DNA from 3 places in the Nitrospirillum karajorum genome. Region 2 is predicted to be linked to each of the others. Evidence: predicted binding sites of a transcription regulator. Region 2 holds the regulator's gene; each other region holds the start of a gene.
The links. Region 2 encodes LexA, which represses DNA repair genes until DNA is damaged. Its sites were predicted from a motif close to ATGTTCTANTTTGGTTC; they were not measured.

Region 1 (6,557 bases), 2.3 Mb from region 2:
CAGCGCCTGGCGCCGGTCCAGGCCCATGGACTGGAAGGCGTCGGCCTCCGCCAGCAGCTCCAGGGTGCGCGGCGCCAGGCGGGCGCGGCGCCAGAGATCATGCGGGCTGGCAAAGGGCTCATGCCCCCGCGCCTCCAGCAGGGGCTGCACCGCCGCCTCGCTCAGGCCCTTGGCCAGGCGCAGGCCCAGGCGCAGGGTCTGGAACCGCTGTCCCCGCGCCGGCGGCTCCAGCCGGCTGTCCCAATCGGAATGGTTCACGTCCGGCGGCAGCACCACCACGTCATGCTCCCGGGCGTCGCGCACGATCTGCGCCGGGGCGTAGAAGCCCATGGGCAAGCTGTTCAGCAGGGCGCAGGCGAAGACGTCGGGATAATGGCACTTGATCCAGGCGGAGACGTAAACCAGCTTGGCGAAGCTGGCGGCATGGCTTTCCGGGAAGCCATAGGTGGAGAAGCCCTTGATCTGGTTGAAGCAGCGCTCCGCGAACTCCTCGGTGTAGCCGTTTCTCAGCATGCCGCTGCGGAACTTCTCCTCGAAGGTGTCGATGTCGCCCAGCTTGCGGAAGCTGGCCATGGCCCGGCGCAGGGCGTCGGCCTCGGCCCCGGTGAAGCCGGCGCCGACGATGGCGATCTGCATAGCCTGTTCCTGGAACAGGGGCACGCCCAGCGTCTTCTTCAGCACCCTCTTCAGCGCTTCGGAGGGATAGTCCACCGGCTCCAGCCCCTGACGGCGGCGCAGGTAGGGATGGACCATACCGCCCTGGATGGGCCCGGGGCGGACGATGGCCACTTGCACCACCAGGTCATAGAACTCGCGGGGGCGCAGGCGGGGCAACATGGACATCTGCGCCCTACTCTCCACCTGGAACACGCCCAGGGTGTCGGCCGCGCACAGCATGTCATAAGTCGCCTCATCGCCCTGCGGAACCGTGGCCAGCGTCAAGTCGCGGCCGTAATGGTCGCGCAGCAGGGTGAAGGCCCGGCGCAGGCAGCTGAGCATGCCGAGGCCCAGGACATCGACCTTCATCAGACCGGCGGCGTCCAAATCGTCCTTGTCCCACTCGATGTTCTGCCGGTCCTCCATGGCCGCGTTCATGATGGGGCAGAAGGTGGCCAGCGGCTTGGGTGTGATGACGAAGCCGCCGACATGCTGCGACAGATGGCGGGGAAACTTCGAGATCTGGCCCGTCAGGTCCAGCACCTGGCGTAGCAGCGGGTCGTCGGGGTCCAGCCCCGCCTCCCGCGCCCGCTCCTCCTCCGGCGTGCCGGTGCCCCAGCCGGAAATCATGGCCGACAGCTGGGCCACCGTGTCCTGGCTCATGCCCATGGCCTTGCCCACGTCGCGCACCGCCCCGCGCGAGCGGTAGCAGATGACGGTGGCGGCGATGGCGGCGTGGTCGCGGCCGTACTTCTCGTAGATGTGCTGGATCACCTCCTCCCGCCGTTCATGCTCGAAATCCACATCGATGTCCGGCGGCTCGTTGCGCGCGCTGGAGATGAAGCGCTCGAACAGCAAACCGCTTTCCACCGGATCGATGGAGGTGATACCCAGGCAGTAGCAGACGGCAGAGTTGGCGGCCGATCCCCGCCCCTGGCAGAGGATGCCCTGCTCGTTGGTGAACCTCACGATCTCATAGACCGTGAGGAAGTAGGAGGCGTAGCCCAGTTCCCCGATCAGGGCCAATTCCTTGTCGATCTGCTTTTGGACATCTTCCGGCACGCCCGCCGGGTATCGTTTGCGGGCCCCCTCCGCCGTCAGCTGGGCTAGGCGGCCCTGTGGCGTCTCCCCCGGCCCGACTTCAGCCGGGTACAGGTAATCCTTGCGCAGTTCGCTGATGGAAAAGGTGCAGGCCTCTACGATGTCGTGGATGCGGGCCAGGGCCCGGGGGTGACGGTGGAACAGGCGCGCCATCTCCTCCGGCGGTTTCAGGTGGCGCTCGGCATTGGCGGCCAGGCGCCAGCCCGCCGTCTGGATGGTGCAATGCTCGCGGATGCAGGTCATCACGTCCTGCAGCGCCCGCCGGCCGGGGTGGTGGTAATGCACGTCGTTGGTGGCCAGCGGCGACAGGCCGTGCGCCTCGGCCAAGGCCGCCAGCCGGTCCAGCCGCCGGGCGTCGTCGCCCTGGTAACGGTGGGTCAGGCACAGGCTGAGGGTGCGGCCGAAACGCCGGCGGTAATCGGCCAGGTCAGCGGCGAAGCCCGTGTCGAGACTGTCCGGCGGCACCACCGCCATCATCTGGCCGGCGGCATGGGCCTCCACATCCGCGCGGGTCAGGAAGCATTGCCCCTTGGGCGCCCGGCGCATGCCCACCGTCAGCAGGGTGGACAGGCGGCCATAGGCCGCGCGGTCGGTGGGCCAGCACAACAACGACGGGCCGTCCGTCAAATCCAGCCGCGCGCCCACCACCAGGCGGAAATCCAGGTCACGCGCCGCCGCATGCGCTTGCACCACTCCCGCCAGGCTGTTGCGGTCGGTCAGCGCCATGGCGCGATGCTCCAGCGCCTTGGCCGCCTCCACCAGCTCACCGGCCTTGGAGGCGCCGCGCAGGAAGCTGAAATTGCTGGCGACTTGAAGCTCTGAATACATGGGTCCCTCAAGCGCCGGCGGGCCATCCGGCCCTTGGCTATCCTCCCTTTTCAGTCCGCTACCGCTCCCCGAAAAGGTCCGGCGGCCGCAGTCGCGGCCTAGTCGCTACGCTCCGGAAGAAATTCTTACGCAGGCAGACGTCACCCGAAAAAGCCGTGCAGGAACCAGCGGGGTGGCGGGCCGCCGGCGTGGTAGAGGCCCAGGCGGTACAGCCAGAAGCGTCGGCCCTCGCCATCCTCCACCCGGTAATAGTCGCGGGGCTCGGGATTGGGGTTGGGGCGGCGCCCCCCCCTTCCCACCATTCCGGCAGCAGGCGCTCCGGCCCCTCGGCCCGGCCCACGCGGTAGGTCTGGTCACGCCAGCGGAACAGCAGGGGCGGGTCGTCGGGAATGGGCGCCACCACCTCCACCGCCTCCGGCCGGGGCAGCAGGCGGATGGGACGCGGCCGGTCAGCCGGCCAGGCGAGTGGTGCGGGCGCCGGCGGGGCCGCTGGCGGGCTGTTGTCCTGCGCCTCGGCCGGCACCGCCCGCACCGCCTGTTCCGGTATCCAGCTTTGCCGGGGCAGCAGGCGCAGCACCCGGCCAGGACCCAGACGGGCGCCCAGCCGGTCCACCAGTTCCGCAATGGGCGGATCGGCCACCAGGGGGTTGCCGGCGGCCGCCGCCTCTCCCCCCTTCGCCGTCGGCGGTCCCACCAGGTCGGCCAGCCCGTCGCCGCTCAGCACCGCCTGCCCTCCGTCGAACGGAGCGGCGTGGGTGACCGAAATGGCCATGGTCTCAAAGCCCGCCCCAGGCTCCAGCTGGTCCATGCGCGGTTCCAGCAGCCGCCAGAGGTGGGCGGGGTCGCGGTTGGGGCGGCTGGCACCCACGCTCAGCACCTGGGGCGGGGCATCGTGGCCGGCATCGATGCGCCAGGCCTCCAGTTCCAGCGAGCGCGCGCCCTCCCCCGCCGCCGTCAGGCTGGCCGCCACCCGGCCCAGCAGATGGCGCACCGCCTGGGCCAGGCCCTCGGGCGTGGAGAGGGGATCGACCACCGTCAGGCGGGCGGTGTGGCGGGTGGGCGCGCGGCGGGGCGACAGCGGCTCTTCCACCCAGCCCAGGGCCTGGTCCAGGCGCAGGGCGACCTGGGCGCCGTAGCGCGCCGCCAGCGCGGCCCGGTTCTTGGATCCTTGACCCCCTGTTCCTTGGGCCGTGCGCATCAGTTCACCCACCCGGCGCAGGCCCACCCGGCGCAGGCTGGCCACCAGGTCGCCGCCCAGACGCAGGGCCGGCAGCGGCAGGTCGGCCAAAGCCTCCGCCGCCCCACCCGGCGGCACCACCAGCTGGGCGCCAAAGCGGGCCTGCGCCCAGGCGGCACCGATGCTGTCGGCGATGGCGGCCCGTGCCTCGACCCCCGCCTTGGCCAGCCGGCGCTCCAGATCCAGCAGCAGTTCATGCTCGCCGCCCAGCAGGTGGGCGCAGCCGGTGATATCCATCAGCAGGCCAGGGCCCCAACCAAGACCTTTGGGGCCGAAGCCCGGTGGATCGCTGGGGTCCACCGCCGTCCAGGGGGTATAGCGCCGGGCCCAGTCGGCCAGGCGCCCCAGGGCCGCCACGTCGCCCTCGGGATCAGCGTCCACGACCTGCACCTGCGGCTCCAGCGCGCGGGCATCGGCCAGGCCCATGCCCGGCACCAGACGCTTGGCCCGCGCCGCCGCGTTCACCGCCGCCACGGTCAGGCGCCCCCGGTCCGACAGGCGGGTCACCAGGGGCGTACCGGCGGCCAACGGCGGCGCCAGTCCACGGGTGATACGGTCGGTGGCGAAGGTGGGCAGCCAGAGGGAAAGGATGCGGCGCATGGCTCAGCCCACCGCGCGCAAAGTGGAGGTGAGTTGGGTGGGGGTGAAGGGCATCACCGCCGAGGCGGGCGGCGGCGTCTCCGGCGCCGGCGCGGCCGCCTGGCCCGCCGCCTCCAGCCTCAACCCCTCGCGTTCATACAGGGTCCAAGCCCCCGGGCGGCCGCCCCGGCAGCGCAGCAGTTCCACCCGCCAGGCGGGGCCGGTGAAGGCCGAAGCGGTGGTGCCCCAATCTCCCGCACGGGGTTCCTGGATGGGGGCCGTGCCGACCTGCCAGCGGGTGACGGCGGCGGTGGCCTGGGTGCTGCCCCGCCCACTGCCCCACCCAGCGCCCTTCAGGCCCTTCATGGCGCCGCCCTTACCCGCGTTCAGGCGCAGCAGCAGTCCCGGCACGCCGCCCGTTTCCGCCGCCAGGTGCAGGCGGCGGCTGGCCGTCAGATCCAGGCCCCCGGCCTCCCCCACCACAGCGCCCACACGGGGGCAGCGCAGCGCCTCCTCCATGGCCCACAGCAGGTCGACCTCGTTTGCGGCGTGCACCACCACCAACCGCCCCGGCCCCACCCCCTGGGCATCCAGCCCGGGGGCGTAGAGGTCGGGCGCCCGCGTCATCCACAGGATGGGGCCGCGCACCTGGTCCGCCAGCCGGGCGGCCAGCAGCGCCGTAAAGGCCGTGGCGGCACCGGCGTCGAGAGCGCCCGCCGCCGCCACCTCATGCAGTGCGGCGCGCGGCAGGCCGTGGGCGCCACCTTCCCCCGGGCCGGCCGCCGGCAGATGGGCGTCCACCGCCGGCACGCCCAGGGGCACCACGCCCCGGCCGATCCCCGGCGCTTCCACCGCGCGCACCTGTTCCCGCAGCACCGCCAACAGGCGCTGGCGGTCCAGGGCACCCTCAGACTGCCCCTCTTCAGGACAAGCTGTTGGCCAAGCTGCGGAAATGGGGGTAGGTGTGGCGGGCATGGGGATGCTGCCTTGGTCTCTCGCGTGCGTGGGGATGATGTTCTTGTTATGTTCTAATCCGGAGTCGGCCGCCCGGTCAAGATGAGTCGACACCCCAAAATCGGACTATCCGGAATCGACAGCGCCGATTGACGCTCCCGGCCGCCTCCTATATGAAACGTATACGTTCCGTATATTGGAGAGCCCCATGGGCATCGTGAAGATCGACGACGACCTGCATGAGGAGGTGCGCAAGGCCAGCACCGTGCTGTGCCGGTCCATCAACGCCCAGGCCGAATACTGGATGAAGATCGGCATGCTGGCGGAGGCCAACCCCACCCTGTCGCTGAACGACATCCTGCGCATCCAGTTGAAGATGGCCTCCGTCCACCTGGAAGCGGAACCCCATCAACTGGAACCCACCCCATAATGGTCAAGCGCCCCGACGAGATCGAAAAGCTAGGGGAGGCCGGGCGCCTGTTGGCCAGCGTCTTCCACATGCTGGACGACATGCCCCTGGCCGGCCTCAGCACGCTGGAGGTCAACGACCGGGTCGAGGACTACATCGTCAACCAGTTGCACGCCCGCCCCGCCAGCAAGGGGCAGTACGGCTATGGCTACGTCCTCAATTGCTCCCGCAACGAGGTCGTCTGCCACGGCGTGCCCTCCGCCACCGACATCCTGGCGGACGGCGACATCGTCAACTTCGACATCACGCTGGAGAAGAACGGCTACATCGCCGATTCCAGCAAGACCTACCTGATCGGCGACGTCGCCCCTGCCGCGCGGCGCCTGGTGCAGACGACGTACGAGGCGCTGTGGCACGGCATTCGCCAGGTGCGCCCCGGCGCCCACCTGGGCGACATCGGCCATGTCATCGAGCGCCACGCCAAGCGCAACGGCTACACCGTGGTGCGGGAGTATTGCGGCCACGGCATCGGCCGGGAGATGCACGAGGACCCGCAGATCCTGCATTTCGGCAAGCCGGGCACGGGCATGCGGCTGAAGGAAGGCATGGTCTTCACCATCGAGCCCATGCTGAACCAGGGCGCCGCCCAGGTGGAAACCAAGGACGACGGCTGGTCGGTGGTGACGGTGGACGGCAGGCTGTCCGCCCAGTTCGAGCACACCGTGGCCGTCACCGCCACCGGCGTGCGCGTCCTGACCCTGCGCGCGGAGGAAAGAAAGAGGCGGGCGGGCT
Region 2 (12,138 bases):
GCACCGCCTTGGGTGACTGGTCGTCATCCAGGAACACGTCGCGGCTGACCAGGGGCAGGTGGTAACGCGCGGCCAGTTCCGGCCCCTTGGTGTCCGGCGTGGTCCGGCTGTCCAGGAACATCAGGCCGCGCCGCGACAGTTCGGCCAGCACGACGGCCAGCTTGCCCTCGTTGGCGGTGAAGCGGCTGCCCATGTGGTTGTTGATGCCGACATAGCCATCGAAGGAAGCGAAATCCGTCTCCAGCCGCCGCTGTATTTCCTCATCGCTGAGGTTCACGGTCAGGGCGCCGGGGCCCGGGTCGGCCTTGCCCATCGGCTCCATGGGCACATGGACGATCAATTCATGCCCTGCCGCCCTTGCCGCCCGCGTCTGCTCGGCCAGATCGTGGGCATAGGGCAGCCAGGCGGTGGTGACCGGACCCGGCAGGGCCACGGCGCGGGTGGAGCGGGGCCGGTCCAGGCCCAGGTCGTCGATCACCAGCACGATGCGGGCACGCGCGGCGCCGGGCGCGGGGGCCGCCATCTGCGGCGCCGGCACGGCATTGCGCCGCCAGGCGGCGCCGGCCTTCCCTGTTTCCGGCTTGCCCGGCTCAGCCTTCGGCGCTTCGGTCTTAGGCAACGCGGCTGGAGGCGGGGGCGTCAGCGCTTCGGCATGCTGTTCCGGCGGCGTCACCGGCGGGGCCGGCGGTGTGCCGGGCGGGCGGGGGCCGGTCTTGGCCGGTGCCGATGGGGCGGGCGCGGTCGCCACCGTGGGCTTGTGCGGATGGCGGTTGCCCAGCGCATAGGCGCCCAGCAAGGCGACGATGGCCGTAAGGCCGACGATACCGGCCAACTGCGCCCGAGTCAGGCTGATCCGGGCGCCCTCGCGCCGGCGCGCGGGCGCGCGCTTGGGGCCTTTCTGACCCGCCCCGCCCTGTCTGGGCCGCCCCAGCGGCGGCGGGGGAGTGACGCGGCGGGGCATCAGCGAGCCCCCATGGTGGGAACGGACGTGGCGGGAACGGACGCGGTGGAAACGGTCATGCCTGTCCCTTGAAGAAGCACCGGCCACGTTGCGCCGGCCGGCCCCCCACTAGTGCTACAGCGCCGGCGCACTGGCAATCTCCTAGGCGGCTTATGCCGCTTATCGGATCCGCGCCCAATCCGGTTGCCCTGCCAACATCGGCCGGACTACTGTAAGCCGCCTTTGGCCATGTCCAATTCCCCGAACGGGTCCCAGATCATGCTGCTGCTCATCGATAATTACGATAGCTTCACATACAACCTCGTGCATTACATCGGCGAGCTGGGCGCCGACGTGGCCGTCTGGCGCAACAACGCGCTGAGTGTGGACGACGCGCTGGCCCTGAAGCCGGAGGCCATCGTCCTCTCCCCCGGCCCCTGCGATCCCGACAAGGCCGGCATCTGCCTGCCCCTGATCGCTGCAGCCGCGGACAAGCGCATCCCCCTGTTCGGTGTCTGCCTGGGCCACCAGGCCATCGGCCAGGCCTTCGGCGGCCGCGTCATCCGCGCCCCGGTGCCCATGCACGGCAAGGTCAGCCAGGTCACCCATGAGGGCGGCGGCGTCATGAAGGGCCTGCCCTCGCCCTTCGCCGCCACGCGCTACCACTCCCTGATCGTGGAGCGCGAGACCCTGCCGGCGGAGTTGGAGTCGGTAGCCTGGCTGACGGGCGCCGAGGAGGGGATGATCATGGCCCTGCGCCACCGCACCCTGCCCATCCACGGGGTGCAGTTCCATCCCGAGAGCATCGCCTCCGACCATGGCCACCAGATCCTGGCGAACTTCCTGGATTTCGCCGGCGTGGCGCGCAAGGCCGTGAAGAAGACCGGCCTGGCGGCATGAGCGGTGACATCGGCGACATGAAGGCGCTGCTCGGCCGGGTGGCCGAGGGCAAGCGCCTGTCGGAGGATCAGGCCCTGGCCGCCTTCGACATCATCATGTCCGGCAACGCAACCCCATCGCAGATGGGGGGCTTCCTCATGGCGCTGCGCGTGCGCGGCGAAACGGTGGACGAGATCACGGGCGCGGTGCGTGCCCTGCGCGGCCGCGCGGCGCGTATCGACTGCCCCCCCGGCACCATCGACACCTGCGGCACCGGCGGCGACGCCAGCGGCACCTACAACATCTCCACCGCCGTGGCCTTCGTCCTGGCCGCCTGCGGCGTGCCGGTGGCCAAGCACGGCAACCGCGCCCTGTCCTCCAAGTCCGGCGCCGCCGATGTGCTGGGCCAACTGGGCGTGAACGTGGAGGCGGAGCTGGAGGCCGTACGCGCGGCCCTATGGCAGGACGGCATCACCTTCCTGATGGCCACCCGCCACCACGGCGCCATGCGCAATGTCGGCCCGACGCGGGTGGAACTGGGCACCCGCACCATCTTCAACCTGACCGGCCCCCTGTCCAACCCGGCGGGGGCGCGGCGCCAGTTGATGGGCGTGTTCGCCGAGCGCTGGGTGGAACCGCTGGCGCAGGTGCTGAACCGCCTGGGCACCGAGGTCGCCTGGGTGGTCAGCGGCGAGGATGGGCTGGACGAGATCACCACCACCGGCGCCACCCATGTGGCGGAATTGCGCCACGGCGCCATCCGCCGCTTCCAGGTAACACCGGAGGATGCCGGCCTGCCGCGCGCCCGGCCGCAGGACATCAAGGGCGGTGACGCGGTGGAGAACGCCCGCGCGCTGCGCGCTTTGCTGGCGGGGGAGCGGGGCGCCTACCGTGACATTGTTCTGATCAATGCCGCCGCCGCCTTGATCGTCGCGGACAAGGCCACCACTTTGCGTGACGGCGTGGCCCAAGCGGCCCAAGCCCTGGACGACGGCCGCGCCGCCGCCAAGCTGGCGGCCCTGGTCCACCACTGCTCCCTGCCGCCCCCGGTGACGGAAGAAGCCGTCCCGGCGGCGGCGGCGAAGAACGAAGGAACCCGCTGATGAGCGATGTCCTGGCCCGGATTTGCGCCGACAAACGCGACCATATCGCCACGGCCAAGGCCGCCCGCCCCCAGGCGGAGGTGGAACGGGCGGCGCGCGACGCCGGCCCCACCCGCGGTTTCGCCCGCGCCCTGCAGGCCAAGGTGGATGCGGGGCTTTACGCCCTGATCGCCGAGATCAAGAAAGCCAGCCCGAGCAAGGGCCTGATCCGCGCCGATTTCGATCCGCCGGCCCTGGCCAGGGCATATCAGGAGGGCGGCGCCGCCTGCCTGTCGGTGCTGACCGACGTGCCCTATTTCCAGGGGGCCGACGAGTATCTGGTGGCGGCCCGCGCGGCCTGTGACCTGCCGGTGCTGCGCAAGGACTTCATGCTCGACACCTATCAGGTCGCCGAGGCCCGTGCCCTGGGCGCCGACTGCATCCTGCTGATCATGGCGGCGCTGGACGACACCCAGGCGGCGGAGCTGTACGACGCCGCCACTGGCTGGGGCATGGACGTGCTGGTCGAGGTGCATGACGCCGACGAGATGCGCCGGGCCCTGGCCCTGCCCGGCGGCCTGCTGGGCGTCAACAACCGCAATCTCAAGACCCTGTCCATCGACCTCGCCACCACGGAAATGCTGGCCGGCATGGTGCCGCCCGGCCGCCATCTGGTGGCGGAAAGCGGCCTGTACAGCCCGCAGGACCTGCTGCGCATGGAGATCGTGGGCGCCCGCCGCTTCCTGGTGGGCGAATCGCTGATGCGCCAGGCCGACGTGGCGGCCGCCACCCGCGCCCTGCTGGGTTTGGACCAGAAGGTCGCCTGACATGGCGGAGACTGACATGGCGGAGACCAGCGGCTTCACCCATTTCGACGCCGCCGGGCAGGCGGTGATGGTCGACGTCTCCGACAAGGCGGAGACGGAGCGCTTGGCCACCGCCCGCGGCCGCGTGGTCATGAAGGCGGAAACGCTGGCCCTGATCCAGGCGGGACAGGTGGGCAAGGGCGACGTGCTGGGCGTGGCGCGTCTGGCCGGCATCATGGCGGCCAAGCGCACGCCCGACCTGATCCCCCTCTGCCACCCGCTGGCCCTGACCAAGGTGACGGTGGACCTGACCTGCCTGGCCGACCAGAACGCGGTGGAGATCGAAGCCACGGCCAAGCTGAAGGGCCGCACCGGCGTGGAGATGGAGGCGCTGACCGCCGTCAGCGTCGCGGCCTTGACCCTTTATGACATGTGCAAGGCGGTGGATAAGGGCATGGTCATCGCCGATATCCGCCTGATCGCCAAGGACGGCGGCAAGAGCGGCCCCTACCGCGCGGACACCCCCTGACCCCGCCCCCAGCTTCGCCAAGGCCCGCCCCATGATCCCCGTTGATGAAGCGCTGACGCGCATCCTGTCGCACTTCCAGCCCGTGGCCGGGGAGCTGGTGGGGGTGGGCGAGGCGGAGGACCGCGTCCTGGCCGCCGATGTCGTGGCCCGCGTGACCCAGCCGCCGACCGCCGTTTCCGCCATGGACGGCTGGGCCGTGCGCGGATCGGACCTGGCCACCCTGCCCATCACCCTGGCCCGCATCGGCGAGGCGCCGGCCGGCCGGCCCTACACCGGCGCCGTCGCCCCCGGCCAAGCCGTGCGCCTGTTCACCGGCAGCGTCATCCCGGATGGCGCCGACACCGTGGTGCTGCAGGAGGATTGCGACGACCTGGGCGACAGCGTGCGCGTGCGCGAGGGCAGGCCCGGCCGCTGGGTGCGCGCCGCCGGCCTGGACTTCACCGCCGGCACCGTGGGCCTGAGGGCAGGCCGCCGCCTGACCGTGCGCGACGTGGCCCTGGCCGCCGCCATGAACCACCCCTTCTTGACGGTGCGCCGCCGCCCCCGCGTCGCCATCCTGGCCACGGGCGACGAGGTGGTGATGCCGGGCGAGCCGCTGGGCCCGGGCCAGATCGTCAGCAGCAACGGCCTGGCCCTGGCGGCCCTGGTGCGGCGCCAGGGCGGCATTCCCGTCAACCTGGGCATCGCGCCCGACGACGCCGACACCCTTGGCATCCTGGCGCGCGGGGCCGCGGGCTGCGACCTGCTGGTCACCACCGGCGGCGCCTCCGTCGGGGAACACGACCTGATCCGCACCGTACTGGGCGCCCAGGGCCTGGAACTGGACTTCTGGAAGATCGCCATGCGGCCGGGCAAGCCGCTGATGTTCGGGCGCCTGGGCGCCACGCCCCTGCTGGGGCTGCCGGGCAACCCCGTCTCCAGCCTGGTGTGCGCCACCCTGTTCCTGGTTCCGGCGCTGCGGCGCCTGCAGGGCCTGGACCCGGCGGAGCCCCCCGGGCGCGCGCGGTCCTGGGTGCCCCCCTGCCCGCCAACGACCGCCGCCAGGATTACCTGCGCGCCACGCTGCGGCCCGGCGATGGCGCCTTGCCCATCGCGACCACCTTCGGCCAGCAGGACAGTTCCATGCTGAGTCGCCTGGCGGCGGCGGATTGCCTGATCGTCCGGCCGCCCCATGCCGCCGCCGCCGAGGCCGGAGAGCCTGTGGACATCGTGCCGCTGGACGGAATTTAAGCCAGTGTCCCCTGAACCCGCCCTAAATCTGTCATCGTCTGGTGGTTTTTGATCGCTAACGCTTGACGCCGGCCGTGAACCAAAATAGAACATGGCAAGTACGTTTCGGGTTTGTTCCATATATAGCGGTTCGACACAGCAAAGGGGGCGATATGCTGACGCGTAAGCAACAGGAGCTTCTGCTGTACATTCACCAGCACCTGGGTGAAGGCGGCGTCTCCCCCTCTTTCGATGAGATGAAGGACGCCTTGGGCTTGAAGTCCAAGTCCGGCATCCACCGCCTGATCACCGGGCTGGAGGAGCGTGGTTTCATCCGCCGGCTGCCGCACCGCGCCCGCGCGCTGGAGGTGCTGCGCCTGCCGGAGACGACGCCGGCGCCCAAGAAGGCCGCTCCTGCCGAGGTGGAACCCCGGTTCAAGCCCAATGTCATCAAGGCCGACTTCCAGGCCGGGCTGCCGGGCAAGGACCCGGGCGATGCCGTCGGCTCCGTGAGCCTGCCGCTGTATGGCCGCATCGCCGCCGGCCTGCCCATCGAGGCGCTGCGCGACAGCGGCAGCAGCATCGACATACCCGTCTCCATGCTGGGCATCGGGGAGCATTACGCCCTGGAGGTGGCCGGCGACAGTATGGTCGAGGCCGGCATCCATGATGGCGACACGGTCATCATCCAGCGCTGCGAGACGGCGGAGAACGGCGCCATCGTCGTCGCCCTGGTGGACGCCGCCGAGGTGACGCTGAAGCGCCTGCGCCGCAAGAACAACTCCATCGCCCTGGAACCGGCCAACCCCTCTTACGAAACGCGGGTGTTCGGCGCCGACCGGGTGCGGGTGCAGGGCCGCCTGGTGGGCTTGTTCCGCCGGTATTGATCATTCCCTGCCGACCTAGGCCGCGACTGCGTCCGGGCCCTGGTGACGTCAGTCCCAGGGCCGTTTGCTTTGCGGATCATGCACCGTCTCGATGCGGATGGCGCCCCGCTCGAAATACAGGGCGTGGGCGCCGCGCGCGGCCAGCACGTCGGGGCCGATGACCTGGGGGGCGTCACAGCCGGCGGCCGGCACGCGGGAGATGACCAAATCGGCGTTGTCGCAATCCTCCGCCAGGGCATCGCGCGTCCAGGCGATGGCGACCAGCCGACCGTCCGGCGCGGCTGGATCGCGCTGGTCCGGTCGATAGAGATCGGGGTGGTAGAGGCAACCCAGGCTGTCGCAGCGCAAGCTGCCGTCATCCGTGCCCACAGTGGGCCAGGCGGGCGGCCGCCCCTCCCCGCCATCGCGCTTGCCCCAGGTTTCCACCTCGAAACCGCCGCCGCGCGACGACGACAGCCACAGCTTGCCGCCCCCATCGCGCACCGCCACCATGGTGCCGCCGCCCGACACCACCATGTCCGGCCGGGGCGTCAGCGGCGCCAACACGCAGCCCAGGGCGACGGGCGCCAGGCCGATCAGGCGCCAGCGGCGGCGCCACAGCATCAGCCACAGCCCCCCTACCACCATGAGGCCGAAGGCCATGTCGGACAGGGCGGCGCCGTGCAGGGCCGCCCCTGGCAAGGCGGCGGTGACACGGGCCGTCCACAGGATGCCCTGGCAGCCCCAGCCGATCATGTCGATGATCCACCCCTCCAAGTGGAACGGCATGGCGACATAGGCCACCAGGCACAGCGGCATGATCCACAGCTCGGTGATGGGGATGCCGATGAGGTTGGCCAGCACGCCGTAATTGGCTACCTGCTGGAAGTGGTAGAGGCAGAACGGCATGGTGGCGATGGTGGAGATGATGGAGGTCAGGCACAGGCCCCCCACGAACAGCAGGACACGCCGCGGCCAGCCGCCCTCCTTGCGCCACCGGCTCAGCGGCGCCCGCAGCACCTCATAGGCGCTGATCAGCGCCAGCACGGCGCCGAAGCTCATCTGGAAACTGGGACCGGGCAACTGCTCCGGCTGATACAGCAGGCACAGGATGCCGGCCACGGCGATGGCCCGAGGGCTCAATACCGAGCGGTCGGCCAGGATGGCCACCATGGCCAGCGCCGTCATAAGGACGGAGCGCAAGGTCGGCACCTGCGCGCCCACCAGCATCATATAGGCCAGGGTCGCCAGGATGGCGAAGGCGGCCGCCCATTTCTTGATGGAGTACCGCAGCGCCACCCCCTCCCAGAGCGCCAGCGCGGCACGGGCGGCGAAATAGAAGATGGCCGCCACCAGGCTGATGTGCAGGCCGGAGATGGAGAGGATGTGCTGCAGCCCGGATACGCGCATGGCCTGCAGGTCATCGGGCGGAATGCCCGTCTGCTCACCATTGAGCAGGGCGATGGCGATCATGGCCGGCGCGCCCGTCAGCCGCTCGGCCACGCGGGCGGCGATCAACTCGCGCAAGGCCACCACCCGGTCATTCACCCAGCCGATCACGCCCACCGGTGCCGGCGCCACCACCTCCGGCGTCTTGAAGGCGAAACCCACGGCGCCAATGCCCTGGTAAAAGGCGGAACGGCGGAAATCATAGGCGCCGGGCTCGGGGCTGTCGGGCGGCGGGCGCAGGGCGGCCAGGATACGGACGCGCGTGCCCGCCGGCGGGGCCACGTCGGTCGGCCGCAAGCGGATGCGTACGGCCGGGGGCGTCGCTTCCGCCGCCAGGCGGGGAATATGGGGATCGGCCAGGGTGACCCGTACGCCCTTGTCCAGGCGCTCGACATTGGCGACGCGCCCCTCCAAGGGAACAGGCCCCAAAGGGCGTTGGAGAATGGGTGTCTTCAGCCAGGTGGTGCGCGCCTGCACCGCCGTGAATCCCACCCCCAGGGCCAGCAAGGCGCCCAACGTCAGGCGGAGTGGCAGCCGGTCGCCCGCCAGCAGGTACAGGCCCAGGACGCCCAGGGTGAACAGCAGGCCGCTCCACGGCGGCGGTTCCCCCGGCAGCGCGAAATAGAGGGCGATGCCGGCCCCGAGAAAGACGGGCACCCAAAGCACCCAGCGTTCGCGCTCTTCCACCAAATTGACATACGCAGATGCGACAATGCTGAGTAACGCGGCGAGCACACGATGTGTGACGCGCATCACATCTGAAGGGGGTGGCTCGGTTCCAAATTCGCTCCGCCCAGTAGCTAAATAGGACGGGACGCCCGCGTTCCAGTCCTGTTCCCCACTGCCGGGCGGCCGGCCTGCGGGCGCAAGATTCGGAGGACTGCCAGTCTGTCCAGCGGGGCCCGCCTCAGGGTGCATCTTCGTTCCGGGTGTGCTATCTGAGCGGCTTCCGCATCCTGGTGATGCGCCCTTGGCGGCTATCCTGCCGCCGGACCTTATCACCAGCTATCTCGATAGTCGCGTCGCGTCGTCAACCTTTGGATGACGTCCCCCAGGGAGACCGTCCCCGAAGCGCCTGGCGAAGCGCCGCCCGCCCGCATGCCGGAGAGTGCGTTTCCCATGAGTGTCGTCACCCGCTTCGCCCCATCCCCCACCGGCTACCTGCACATCGGCGGCGCCCGTACCGCCCTGTTCAACTGGCTGTACGCCCGCCATCACGGGGGCACCTTCCTGCTGCGCATCGAGGATACGGACCGGGCGCGCTCCACCCAGGCGGCGGTCGACGCCATCATCGATGGCCTGAGCTGGCTGGGCCTGACCTGGGATGGCGACGCGGTCAGCCAGTTCGAGCGGCGCGAGCGCCATGCCGAGGTGGCGCGCACCATGCTGGCCCAGGGCCACGCCTATTATTGCTACTGCTCGCCGGAAGAGCTGGAAGCGATGCGGGAGCAGCAGAAGGCTGCCGGCCTGCCGGTGCGCTACGATGGCCGCTGGCGCGACCGGGACCCGTCGGAGGCGCCCGCCGGCGTCGCCCCGGTCATCCGCCTGAAGGCTCCGCGCGAAGGCGAGACGGTGCTGCACGACAAGGTGCAGGGCGAGGTGCGGGTGCAGAACAGCCAGTTGGACGACATGGTGCTGCTGCGCGCCGACGGTACGCCCACGTACATGCTCTCGGTGGTGGTGGACGACCAGGACATGGGCGTCACCCAGGTCATCCGCGGTGACGACCACCTGACCAACACCTTCCGCCAGCTGCAGATTTACCAGGCCATGGGGTGGACGCCGCCGGACTTCGCTCACATCCCGCTGATCCATGGCCCCGATGGCGCCAAGCTGAGCAAGCGCCACGGCGCCCTGGGGGCCGAGGCCTACCGTGACCTGGGCTACCTGCCGGAAGCGCTGCGCAACTACCTGCTGCGCCTGGGCTGGGGCCATGGCGATGACGAGATCATCAGCACCGAGGACGCCGTCGCCTGGTTCAACCTGGAAGGCATCGGCCGTTCCCCGTCGCGCATGGATTACGCCAAGCTCGACAACCTGAACGGCCATTACATCCGCCAGGCCGATGATGACCGGCTGGTGGGCCTGATCGCCCCCCGCCTGGCCACGGCGCTGGGACGAGACCTGACCGAGGCCGACCGCGATCTGCTGCGCCGCGCCATGCCGGGCCTGAAGGCACGGGCCAAGACCCTGGTGGAACTTGCGGCCGGCGCACAGTTTTATGTCACGACGCGCCCCCTTCCGCTGGACGACAAGGCTTCCCAATTGCTGACGGAAGACGCGCGCGCCCAGCTGGCGGTGATCGCCACCCGCTTCGCGGACGCGTCAGACTGGACCGCGGCCACCCTGGAGGGGGTCGTACGCGCGTACGCCGAGGAGACGGGCCTGAAGCTGGGCAAATTGGCCCAGCCATTACGCGCCGCACTCTCCGGTTCCACCGTGTCGCCACCGATTTTCGAGGTGGCGGAAGTCCTGGGCCGGGTTGAAACCCTGGCCCGTATCAGCGATGTCGCAGGGGGTGCGTGAACCCTCCTGGCGTCATTGCCTTCGGCGGTGCGGAACACTACACTCCGCACCGCGTCATAAAGACCAATAAGGGGCAGAGGGCCCCACTTCGTATAAACAAGGACGTGCCGAAATGAGCGATACGACGACACCGGCGGCCGGAAAGAAAACGGTCACCCTCACCGACAACCAAACCGGTAAGTCTTACGAATTCCCGGTCATGCACGGCACGACCGGCCCTGACGTGGTCGATATCCGCAAGCTCTACGGCGAGACCGGCTACTTCACCTACGACCCGGGCTTCACCTCGACCGGCAGCTGCGAGTCCAAGATCACCTTCATCGACGGCGACAAGGGTGTTTTGCTGCACCGCGGCTACCCCATCGAGCAGCTGGCCGAGAAGAGCGACTTCATGGAAGTCTGCTACCTGATGCTGCACGGTGAGCTGCCGAACGCCAAGCAGAAGGGCGATTTCGAGCGCTCCATCACCTATCACACCATGGTGCATGAGCAGCTGTCGCAGTTCTTCCGCGGCTTCCGCCGCGACGCCCACCCCATGGCCGTCATGTGCGGCGTGGTCGGCGCCCTGTCCGCCTTCTACCACGACAGCACCGACATCGAGGATCCGCGCCAGCGCATGGTGGCCTCCCACCGCCTGATCGCGAAGATGCCGACCCTGGCCGCCATGGCCTACAAGTACTCCATCGGCCAACCCTTCGTGTATCCGCGCAACGACCTGAGCTATGCTGAGAACTTCCTCAACATGACGTTCAGCGTCCCGTGCGAGCCGTACAAGATCAACCCGGTCATCGCCAAGGCGATGGACAAGATCTTCATCCTGCACGCCGACCACGAGCAGAACGCCTCCACCTCCACGGTGCGTCTGGCGGGCTCCTCCGGCGCCAACCCCTTCGCCTGCATCGCCGCCGGCATCGCCTGCCTGTGGGGTCCCGCCCACGGCGGCGCCAATGAGGCCGTGCTGAAGATGCTGGCGGAGATCGGCCACAAGGACCGGATCCCCGAGTTCATCGCCCGCGCCAAGGACAAGAACGACAGCTTCCGCCTGATGGGCTTCGGCCACCGGGTCTACAAGAACTACGACCCCCGCGCCAAGGTCATGCAGCAGACCTGCAAGGAAGTCCTGTCCGAACTGGGCATCAAGGACGACCCGCTGCTGGACATCGCGGTGGAGCTGGAGCGCATCGCTCTGGAAGACCCGTACTTCATCGAGAAGAAGCTGTACCCCAACGTCGACTTCTACTCGGGCATCATCCTGAAGGCCATCGGCTTCCCGACCAGCATGTTCACCGTGCTGTTCGCCCTGGCCCGCACCGTGGGCTGGATCGCCCAGTGGCAGGAGATGATCGCGGACACGTCGCAGAAGATCGGCCGTCCGCGCCAGCTGTACACCGGCGCCACGACGCGGGATTATGTCCCGGTCGAACAGCGCTGAGGCATAGGCGGGCGGAACGATGGGCGAGCGGGTTCATCCCAGTGATGGCGATAATGGGCGCGGCGGCGGCCGGTCCCAGCCCCGCGCGCGCATCCTGCCCGCCCGTTCCTTGGAAGGCCACCTGCCGGCCAATGACAACCCCGTGCCCCCGGGCCGGCGGTTGAAGCGGCTGGCCTTAATGACCGTCACCACCCTGGGCGTGGTCCTGGGCATCGCGGCGACCGTGGTGTCCCTGCTGCACTGAGGGGGGGATGGAGCAGACCTTCCCCTGTTTCTGGAAAGGCCGTCCGGGCAACCGGGCGGCCTTTTCCTTTTCGCCTTGCTGCCCATCACCGCCTCCCTCGGCATGAGGGCGCTCCCGTACCGACTGCCGCCATCAACGCCTTCGTTGATGGCGTTGATGGCACACCATGTCGGATA
Region 3 (6,557 bases), 800 kb from region 2:
GCTCATCGGGCTGTGGCTGTCCGGCAAGGCCAGCCGCATCGTCTCCACCGTCCTGGCCCGCACCCCGCAATTCGACGCCATGCTGCGGGGCTTCTTCGCCAGCTTGGCGCGCTACGCCGTGCTGACCCTGACCGTGCTGGCGGTGCTGGCCCAGTTCGGCATCCAGACCGCCAGCCTGGTCGCCGTCATCGGCGCCGCCGGCCTGGCCATCGGCTTGGCCCTACAGGGCACCTTGTCCAGCCTGGCGGCCGGCGTCATGCTGCTGATCTTCCGGCCCTTCAAGATCGGCGACAAGGTGCAGGTGGGCGGTGCCACCGGCACGGTTCGCGACCTGTCGCTGTTCTGGACCGAGCTGATCTCCGACGACCAAATCCAGATCATCATTCCCAACAACAGCGTCTGGGGGCAGGCGCTGCGCAACATGAGCGTCCACCCAACCCCGGCCCATGCCGGCGAGCTGCGCTTCCGCATTCCGGAGACCAGCGATCTGGAAGGGGTTGCTGAGGCGGTGGGCCGCATCGTGGCCGCCGATCCCCGCATCCTGCCCGGCCCCACCGTGCTGTTCGACCGTTCCGGTGATGCGCGGGCCTTGGACGTGGTCGTGGGCTTCTCCACCACCGAGGACATTGTGCCCGCCGTGAAGAGCGATCTGATCCGCGCCATCCATGCGATCGAACTGCCAGCGGCGACGCCCCAGGGCGAGGCGTTCCAGAGCGAAACGCCCCAGAGCGGGGCGCCCGTGGCCTGAGGCCGTCTCAGGGGCCCAAGGCTGTACGGCCCCGGCGTCGCGCCGGCAATGACGCAAGTCACCCATGGCCTTCTCGGGCCGCATGGCGGGTGAGCGACTGACACCGTTGTCTATTATCTCGCAGGTGCCATATTGGTGTTCGCAGTTGCAGCAAATGCTGCCCGCCCTATCCAATAGAGGTTCATCATGTCGCGCTCCATCGCCGCCCATTCCATCCTGTTTTCCGCCGTCGTCGCCGGTGCCGTGGGCCTGGCGACCGTGGCCCGGTCTGAGACCCTGACCGCCGACACGGCCCTGAAGGCCAAGTTCGACGCCGTTGACGTCAACCTCTACTACCATCCGACCAAGGCCGGTTATCAGGTGGTGGTCACCGCCGGCACCCAGGACCCGGCCAGCACGGTCCGCTTCGTCTCCACCCTGGCGCCCGAGCAGGAAGCGGTGGTTTCCGTGCCCCGGGGGGCCGGCCAGCAGGCCCTGGAACTGCACCTGCGCCGCGTCGGCGACCAGCTGGAACTGGTGCGCCCGGTTTCCTGAACCGTCCAGCGGTGAAAGGGCCCGCCGGTGACATGAGCCGGTGGGAAGAGAGGCATCTGTGATGATGTTCTCTCTCTGTTCATGATGATTCTGCTAAGATACCGGGGCTATGACCAGCCCCGGCATCCGCAAGATCATCCACGTCGACATGGACGCCTTCTACGCGTCCGTGGAGCAGCGCGACAATCCGCAGCTGCGCGGGCGTCCCGTGGCCGTGGGCTATGGCGCCAAGCGTGGCGTGGTCGCGGCGGCCAGCTATGAGGCGCGGGAGTATGGCGTGCGCAGCGCGATGCCCTCCACCACCGCCCTGCGCAAATGCCCACCCCTGATCTTCGTGCCGCCCCGGTTCGAGGTGTACCGCGCCATCTCCCGCCAGATCCGCGAGATTTTCGCCGATTACACCGACCTGATCGAGCCGCTGTCGCTGGACGAGGCCTATCTGGACGTGACCGAGAACCGCCGGGGCCTGCCCACGGCGACGGCCACCGCCACGGAAATCCGCGCCCGCATCAAGGCCGAGACGGGACTGAACGCCTCCGCCGGCGTCTCCTACAACAAGTTCCTGGCCAAGCTGGCCTCCGACCACCGCAAGCCCAACGGTCAGTTCGTCGTGCCGCCGGGATATGGCGAGGCGTTTGTCGAGACCCTGCCGGTGGGCAGGTTCCACGGCGTGGGCCCGGTGACGGCGGAAAAGATGAACAGCCTGGGCATCCACACCGGTGCCGACCTGCGGCGGCAGACCGTCAGCTTTCTGCAAACCCACTTCGGCAAATCCGGCCCCTGGTATCACGCCATCGCCCATGGCGAGGACCACCGTCCCGTGGTGTCCGACCGCCCGCGCAAATCCTCCGGTTCGGAAACCACCTTCCTGGAGGATTTGACGGAGCCGGCGGCCGTGGAGCAAGGCGTGCTGTCCATGGCGGATGAGGTGTGGGCCTGGTGCGAGAAGGCCCAGGCCTTCGGCCGCACCGTCACGGTGAAGATCAAGTACGGCGACTTCCGCCAGGCCACCCGCAGCCGCACCCTGGCCGCCCCCGTGGTGTCGCAGGAGACGTTGCGCACCATCAGTGTCGACCTGGTGCGCACCGTCTATCCCCTGCCCACCGGCGTGCGCCTGCTGGGCGTCACGGTGTCCAGTTTCGAGGCGGCGGGACCCCCTGCGCAGTTGGAGTTCGGGTTCTGATCCCCGCGCCCCACCTGCGCCGGGCTGGGGTTTATACCAAGTAGCGATGATCCTGACCTATGGCCAGGCTCATCGCCCTCAGTCGCCGGCGCCGCCATCCGGCGGCTTGGCTTCCGCGCCTTACGGCGCGCGGCGGCAGTCGCCACCGTTACCAAGGAGCGATGAATGGGAATCATCGCTCCTTGGTATTAACCGGCCAAGGCGGCGACCGCGTCGCCGATGACCTTGGCCACCGCCTCCGGCATCGACAGCAGGGACAAGTGGCTGGCCTTCAGCTCCGTGGTTTTCGCCTTCATCCGCACGGCCAGCGTGCGCTGCAGCTCGACGCTGACGATACGGTCCTCGCTGGAGACGATGTACCAGGTGGGGCGGCTGGACCAGGCGGCCTGGGTGATGGTGTCGGTGAAGGTGCGGGCCGCCAGCGGCGGCTGTAGCACGGCCAGCAGCCGCGCCTCCTCCTCCGGCAGGTCCTGGCCCACGTCCTGCACCCAGCCGTCGACGCTCAAGGTCAGGAAGCCGGTGCCGTCATCAATGATCTTGCCCAGGGCCGGCGGGGCGGCATGCGCGCCGACCAGGTCGCCGGTGCTCTGGCCCACCCCCGGGGCGAAGGCGGCGACATAGACCAGCGCCTTCACCTTCGGGTCGTTGCCGGCTTCGGTGATCACCGTGCCGCCCCAGCTGTGCCCAACCAGTACGACGGGGCCGGGAATGGTGTTCAGCACCCGCCGCGTCGCGGCCACGTCGTCGGCGAGGGAGGTGGTGGGGTTCTGGACGGCCACGACGGGCAGGCCAGCCTTCAGCAGCAGGCGGATGACAGGCTGCCAGCTTGAGCCGTCGGCCCAGGCGCCATGCACCAGTACGACGGTGGGGGCGGTGGAGGAGGGGGGGATTTCCATGGGCGTCAACTCCGGATCAGGGGCACCGCGTGGTGCGGTCACCCCATCTCTAGGCAGGGGAGCGATCCCGGTATTGTCGAATCCTCAAGGCGTTGGTGTTTTCGTTTCCCAATTTCGCGGGCGCAGGCTCCGTGCCGGATTATTACGCTGCTGACACTAATGAAGTGTCGACTGTGGCAATTCCCCTCAAATGCCGATTGAACGACTCTCTGGTCGACGGCCCGGGAATGGACCCGGGCGCGAAGTCGGGAACCAGATCATGAAGCTCCACCATCATCCCCTGTCGGGTCATGCGCACCGGGCGCGCCTGTTCCTGTCGCTGCTCGGACAACCGCACGACCTGGTCGAGGTCGACCTGATGTCGGGTGCGCACAAGAAGCCGGAATTCCTGGCGCTCAATCCCTTCGGCCAAGTGCCGGTGCTGGAGGACGAAGGCACCGTCATCTCCGATTCCAACGCCATCCTGGTCTATCTCGCCCGCAAGTTGGGCCGTACCGATTGGCTGCCGGAGGATGCCCAAGGGGCCGCCGCCGTCCAGCGCTGGCTGTCGGTCGCGGCGGGAGAGGTGGCTTACGGCCCGGCGGCGGCCCGCCTGGTCACCCTCTTCGGCTCCAAGCACAATGCGGAGGAGGTCATAGGCCGGGCGCACGTCCTGCTGAGGACGCTGGAGGCCTGGCTGGCCACCCGTGATTGGCTGGCGGCCGACCATCCCACCATCGCCGACGTGGCGCTGTACAGCTACGTGGCCCGCGCGCCGGAGGGCAATGTCGACCTGTCGCCCTATCCCCGCGTCACCGCCTTTCTGCGCCGCATCGAGGCGCTGCCGGGCTTCGTTCCCTTCGCCGAGTCGGCGGTGGGGCTGTCGGCGGTGAAGTGATGGGAGCCAACTGACAGATATGGCGCCGGTGCGTTGTTTGGCGCACCGGCTTGGGATGAAGGGGAGGCGGCCATGGCTGACACGGCGACTGACAGGGCATCTGACGGGGCGTTGACCAAGCTGGCGGTCTGGCATGCCGGCGAGCGCGCGATCCAGAAACGGGTCGGCGTGGCGGAGAGGATGGCGGCGGTGGGGCAGCGGGTGATCCGTGACCACATGCCCGACCAGCACCGCGCCTTCTACGCCCAGATTCCCTTCATCGTGGCGGGCAGTGTCGACCCTCGCGGCGACGCCTGGGCCACCCTGCTGGCCGGTCGGCCCGGCTTCATCGCCGCGCCGACGCCCCGGACGCTGGAGATCGACGCGCGGCCCGACCCAACTGACCCGGCGGCCGGGGGTATGCGGGACGGGGAGGCCATCGGCCTGCTGGGCATCGAGCTGCACACCCGGCGCCGCAACCGGGTGAACGGCATCCTGCGCTCCGGTCCCGGCCCTTTCCATTTCCAGGTCGACCAGAGCTTCGGCAACTGCCCGCAATACATCCAACTGCGCGACGTCCGTTTCGTGCGCGACCCCGCCGATTTGTTCACGGGCCCCGTGCTGGAAAGCGCGGAGCTGGATGCGGAGGCGCGGCGCATGATCGCGGCGGCGGATACCTTCTTCGTCGCCTCTTACGCCGAGCGGGAGGACCGCCGCCAGGTCGACGTCTCCCATCGTGGCGGCAAGGCGGGCTTCGTCCGTGTGGCCGAGGATGGCACGCTGACCATTCCGGACTTCGCCGGCAATTTGTTCTTCGCCACGCTGGGCAACATCCTGGAGAACGGCAAGGCCGGGCTGGTGTTCATCGACTTTGAAACCGGCGACATGCTGCAATTGACCGGCGACGCCCAGATCATCCTGGACAGCCCCGAGGTCGCGGCCTTCCAGGGGGCGGAGCGTCTGTGGACCTTCCGCGCCCGGCGGGTGGTGCGGCGGCCCGGCGCTTTCCCGCTGCGCTGGGATTTCCAGGAGGATGGCTGGTCGCCCAATTCGCTGATGACCGGCGACTGGGTCCAGGCCGCTGACCGCTTGCGCGCGGCGGACCTGGCCACGCGCTGGCGCCCGTTCAAGGTGACCCGCATCGTGGAGGAAAGCGCCAGCATCCGGTCCTTTTACCTGATGCCGGACGATGGCGCCGGCCTGATCCCGCATGTGGCGGGGCAGCACCTGCCCATCCGGCTGAGCCTGCCGGGGGCGGACAAGCCGGCGATCCGCACCTACACCTTGTCGGTGGCGCCGTCCGATGCCGTCTATCGCATCAGCGTGAAGCGCGACGGCCTGGTTTCCAGCCACCTGCATGACCATGTCCATGTGGGTGACATCATCGAGGCGCGGTCCCCCGCCGGGGCCTTCACCATCGACGCCCGGCAGAAGCGGCCCGCCGTGCTGCTGGCCGGCGGCGTGGGCGTCACGCCGATGTTGGCCATGCTGCGCCATGTGGTTTACGAGGGCCTGCGGACGCGGGGCATCCGGCCGACGATCCTGTTCCAGGCCGCCCGGTCCAAGGCCGACCGGCCCTTCGACGCCGAACTGGCGGAACTGGTGGCGGCGGCCCAGGGGGCGGTGCGCGTCGTTCGTGTGCTGAGCGACACGGGCGACGCGGAGGAGGGCGTGGACTATGACGCCGACGGCCGCATCGACATGGCCCTGCTGGGCCGCTTCCTGCCCTTTAATGACTATGACTTCTACCTGTGCGGCCCCGGTCCCTTCATGCAGGCGCTGTATGACGGCCTGCGCGGCCTCAACGTCGCCGACGCGCGCATCCATGCCGAGGCGTTCGGCCCGTCCGCCCTGGTGAGGACGGCGCCGGTCACCGCCCCCGTTCCGCCGCGCGCGCCGCCGGCGACCGCGCCGGTGCCGGTGGTCTTCACCCAGTCGGTGAAGGAGGCCCGTTGGACACCGGGGTCGGGAACCCTGCTGGAGCTGGCGGAGGCGCGCGGCCTCAGCCCCGCGTTCAGCTGCCGCTCTGGAACCTGCGGCAGTTGCCGGACCAAGGTGCTGTCGGGGGCCGTGAGTTATGTGACGGAGCCCACGGCGCCGGTGGCGGCGGGTGAAGCGCTGATCTGCTGTTCCGTTCCGGCCGCGCCGGCCGACGGCGCCGGCCCGCTTGAGCTGGCGCTCTGACACGCACTTGGAGAATCACAGGGCTTTTCCTGCCGATGCCGGATGTCTCTAATGGAGCTGGCTTTGGTTCAGTTGATGGGTGGGGGACGAGGGCTATGGATCGCTGGCAGGCCATGCGCATCTTCGTGAGGGTGGCGGAGTTGGAGAGCTTCGCCG

Region 1: UCD39_RS14545 (ImuA family protein) is a predicted target of LexA. The motif match lies at 5,415-5,431, and genes of this name have one in related genera.
Region 3: dinB (DNA polymerase IV) is a predicted target of LexA. The motif match lies at 1,347-1,363, and genes of this name have one in related genera.

Annotation. Positions count from the first base shown of each region.
Region 1 is NZ_JAZBQB010000003.1:192,306-198,862, forward strand. It holds gene UCD39_RS14535 (error-prone DNA polymerase) at 1-2,586, opposite strand, end outside; gene UCD39_RS14540 (Y-family DNA polymerase) at 2,645-4,423, opposite strand; gene UCD39_RS14545 (ImuA family protein) at 4,427-5,377, opposite strand; gene UCD39_RS14550 (ParD-like family protein) at 5,565-5,786, shown strand; gene map (type I methionyl aminopeptidase) at 5,786-6,557, shown strand, end outside.
Region 2 is NZ_JAZBQB010000003.1:2,487,524-2,499,661, reverse strand. It holds gene UCD39_RS25340 (divergent polysaccharide deacetylase family protein) at 1-961, opposite strand, end outside; gene UCD39_RS25335 (anthranilate synthase component II) at 1,220-1,840, shown strand; gene trpD (anthranilate phosphoribosyltransferase) at 1,837-2,922, shown strand; gene trpC (indole-3-glycerol phosphate synthase TrpC) at 2,922-3,728, shown strand; gene moaC (cyclic pyranopterin monophosphate synthase MoaC) at 3,730-4,236, shown strand; gene UCD39_RS25315 (molybdopterin molybdotransferase MoeA) at 4,268-5,365, shown strand; gene UCD39_RS25310 (hypothetical protein) at 5,287-5,466, shown strand; gene lexA (transcriptional repressor LexA) at 5,619-6,332, shown strand; gene UCD39_RS25300 (ComEC/Rec2 family competence protein) at 6,381-8,417, opposite strand; gene gltX (glutamate--tRNA ligase) at 8,880-10,286, shown strand; gene gltA (citrate synthase) at 10,399-11,718, shown strand; gene UCD39_RS25285 (hypothetical protein) at 11,738-11,962, shown strand.
Region 3 is NZ_JAZBQB010000003.1:1,692,713-1,699,269, forward strand. It holds gene UCD39_RS21560 (mechanosensitive ion channel family protein) at 1-748, shown strand, start outside; gene UCD39_RS21565 (hypothetical protein) at 935-1,282, shown strand; gene dinB (DNA polymerase IV) at 1,392-2,465, shown strand; gene UCD39_RS21575 (alpha/beta fold hydrolase) at 2,654-3,361, opposite strand; gene UCD39_RS21580 (glutathione S-transferase family protein) at 3,621-4,238, shown strand; gene UCD39_RS21585 (2Fe-2S iron-sulfur cluster-binding protein) at 4,311-6,401, shown strand; gene UCD39_RS21590 (LysR family transcriptional regulator) at 6,497-6,557, shown strand, end outside.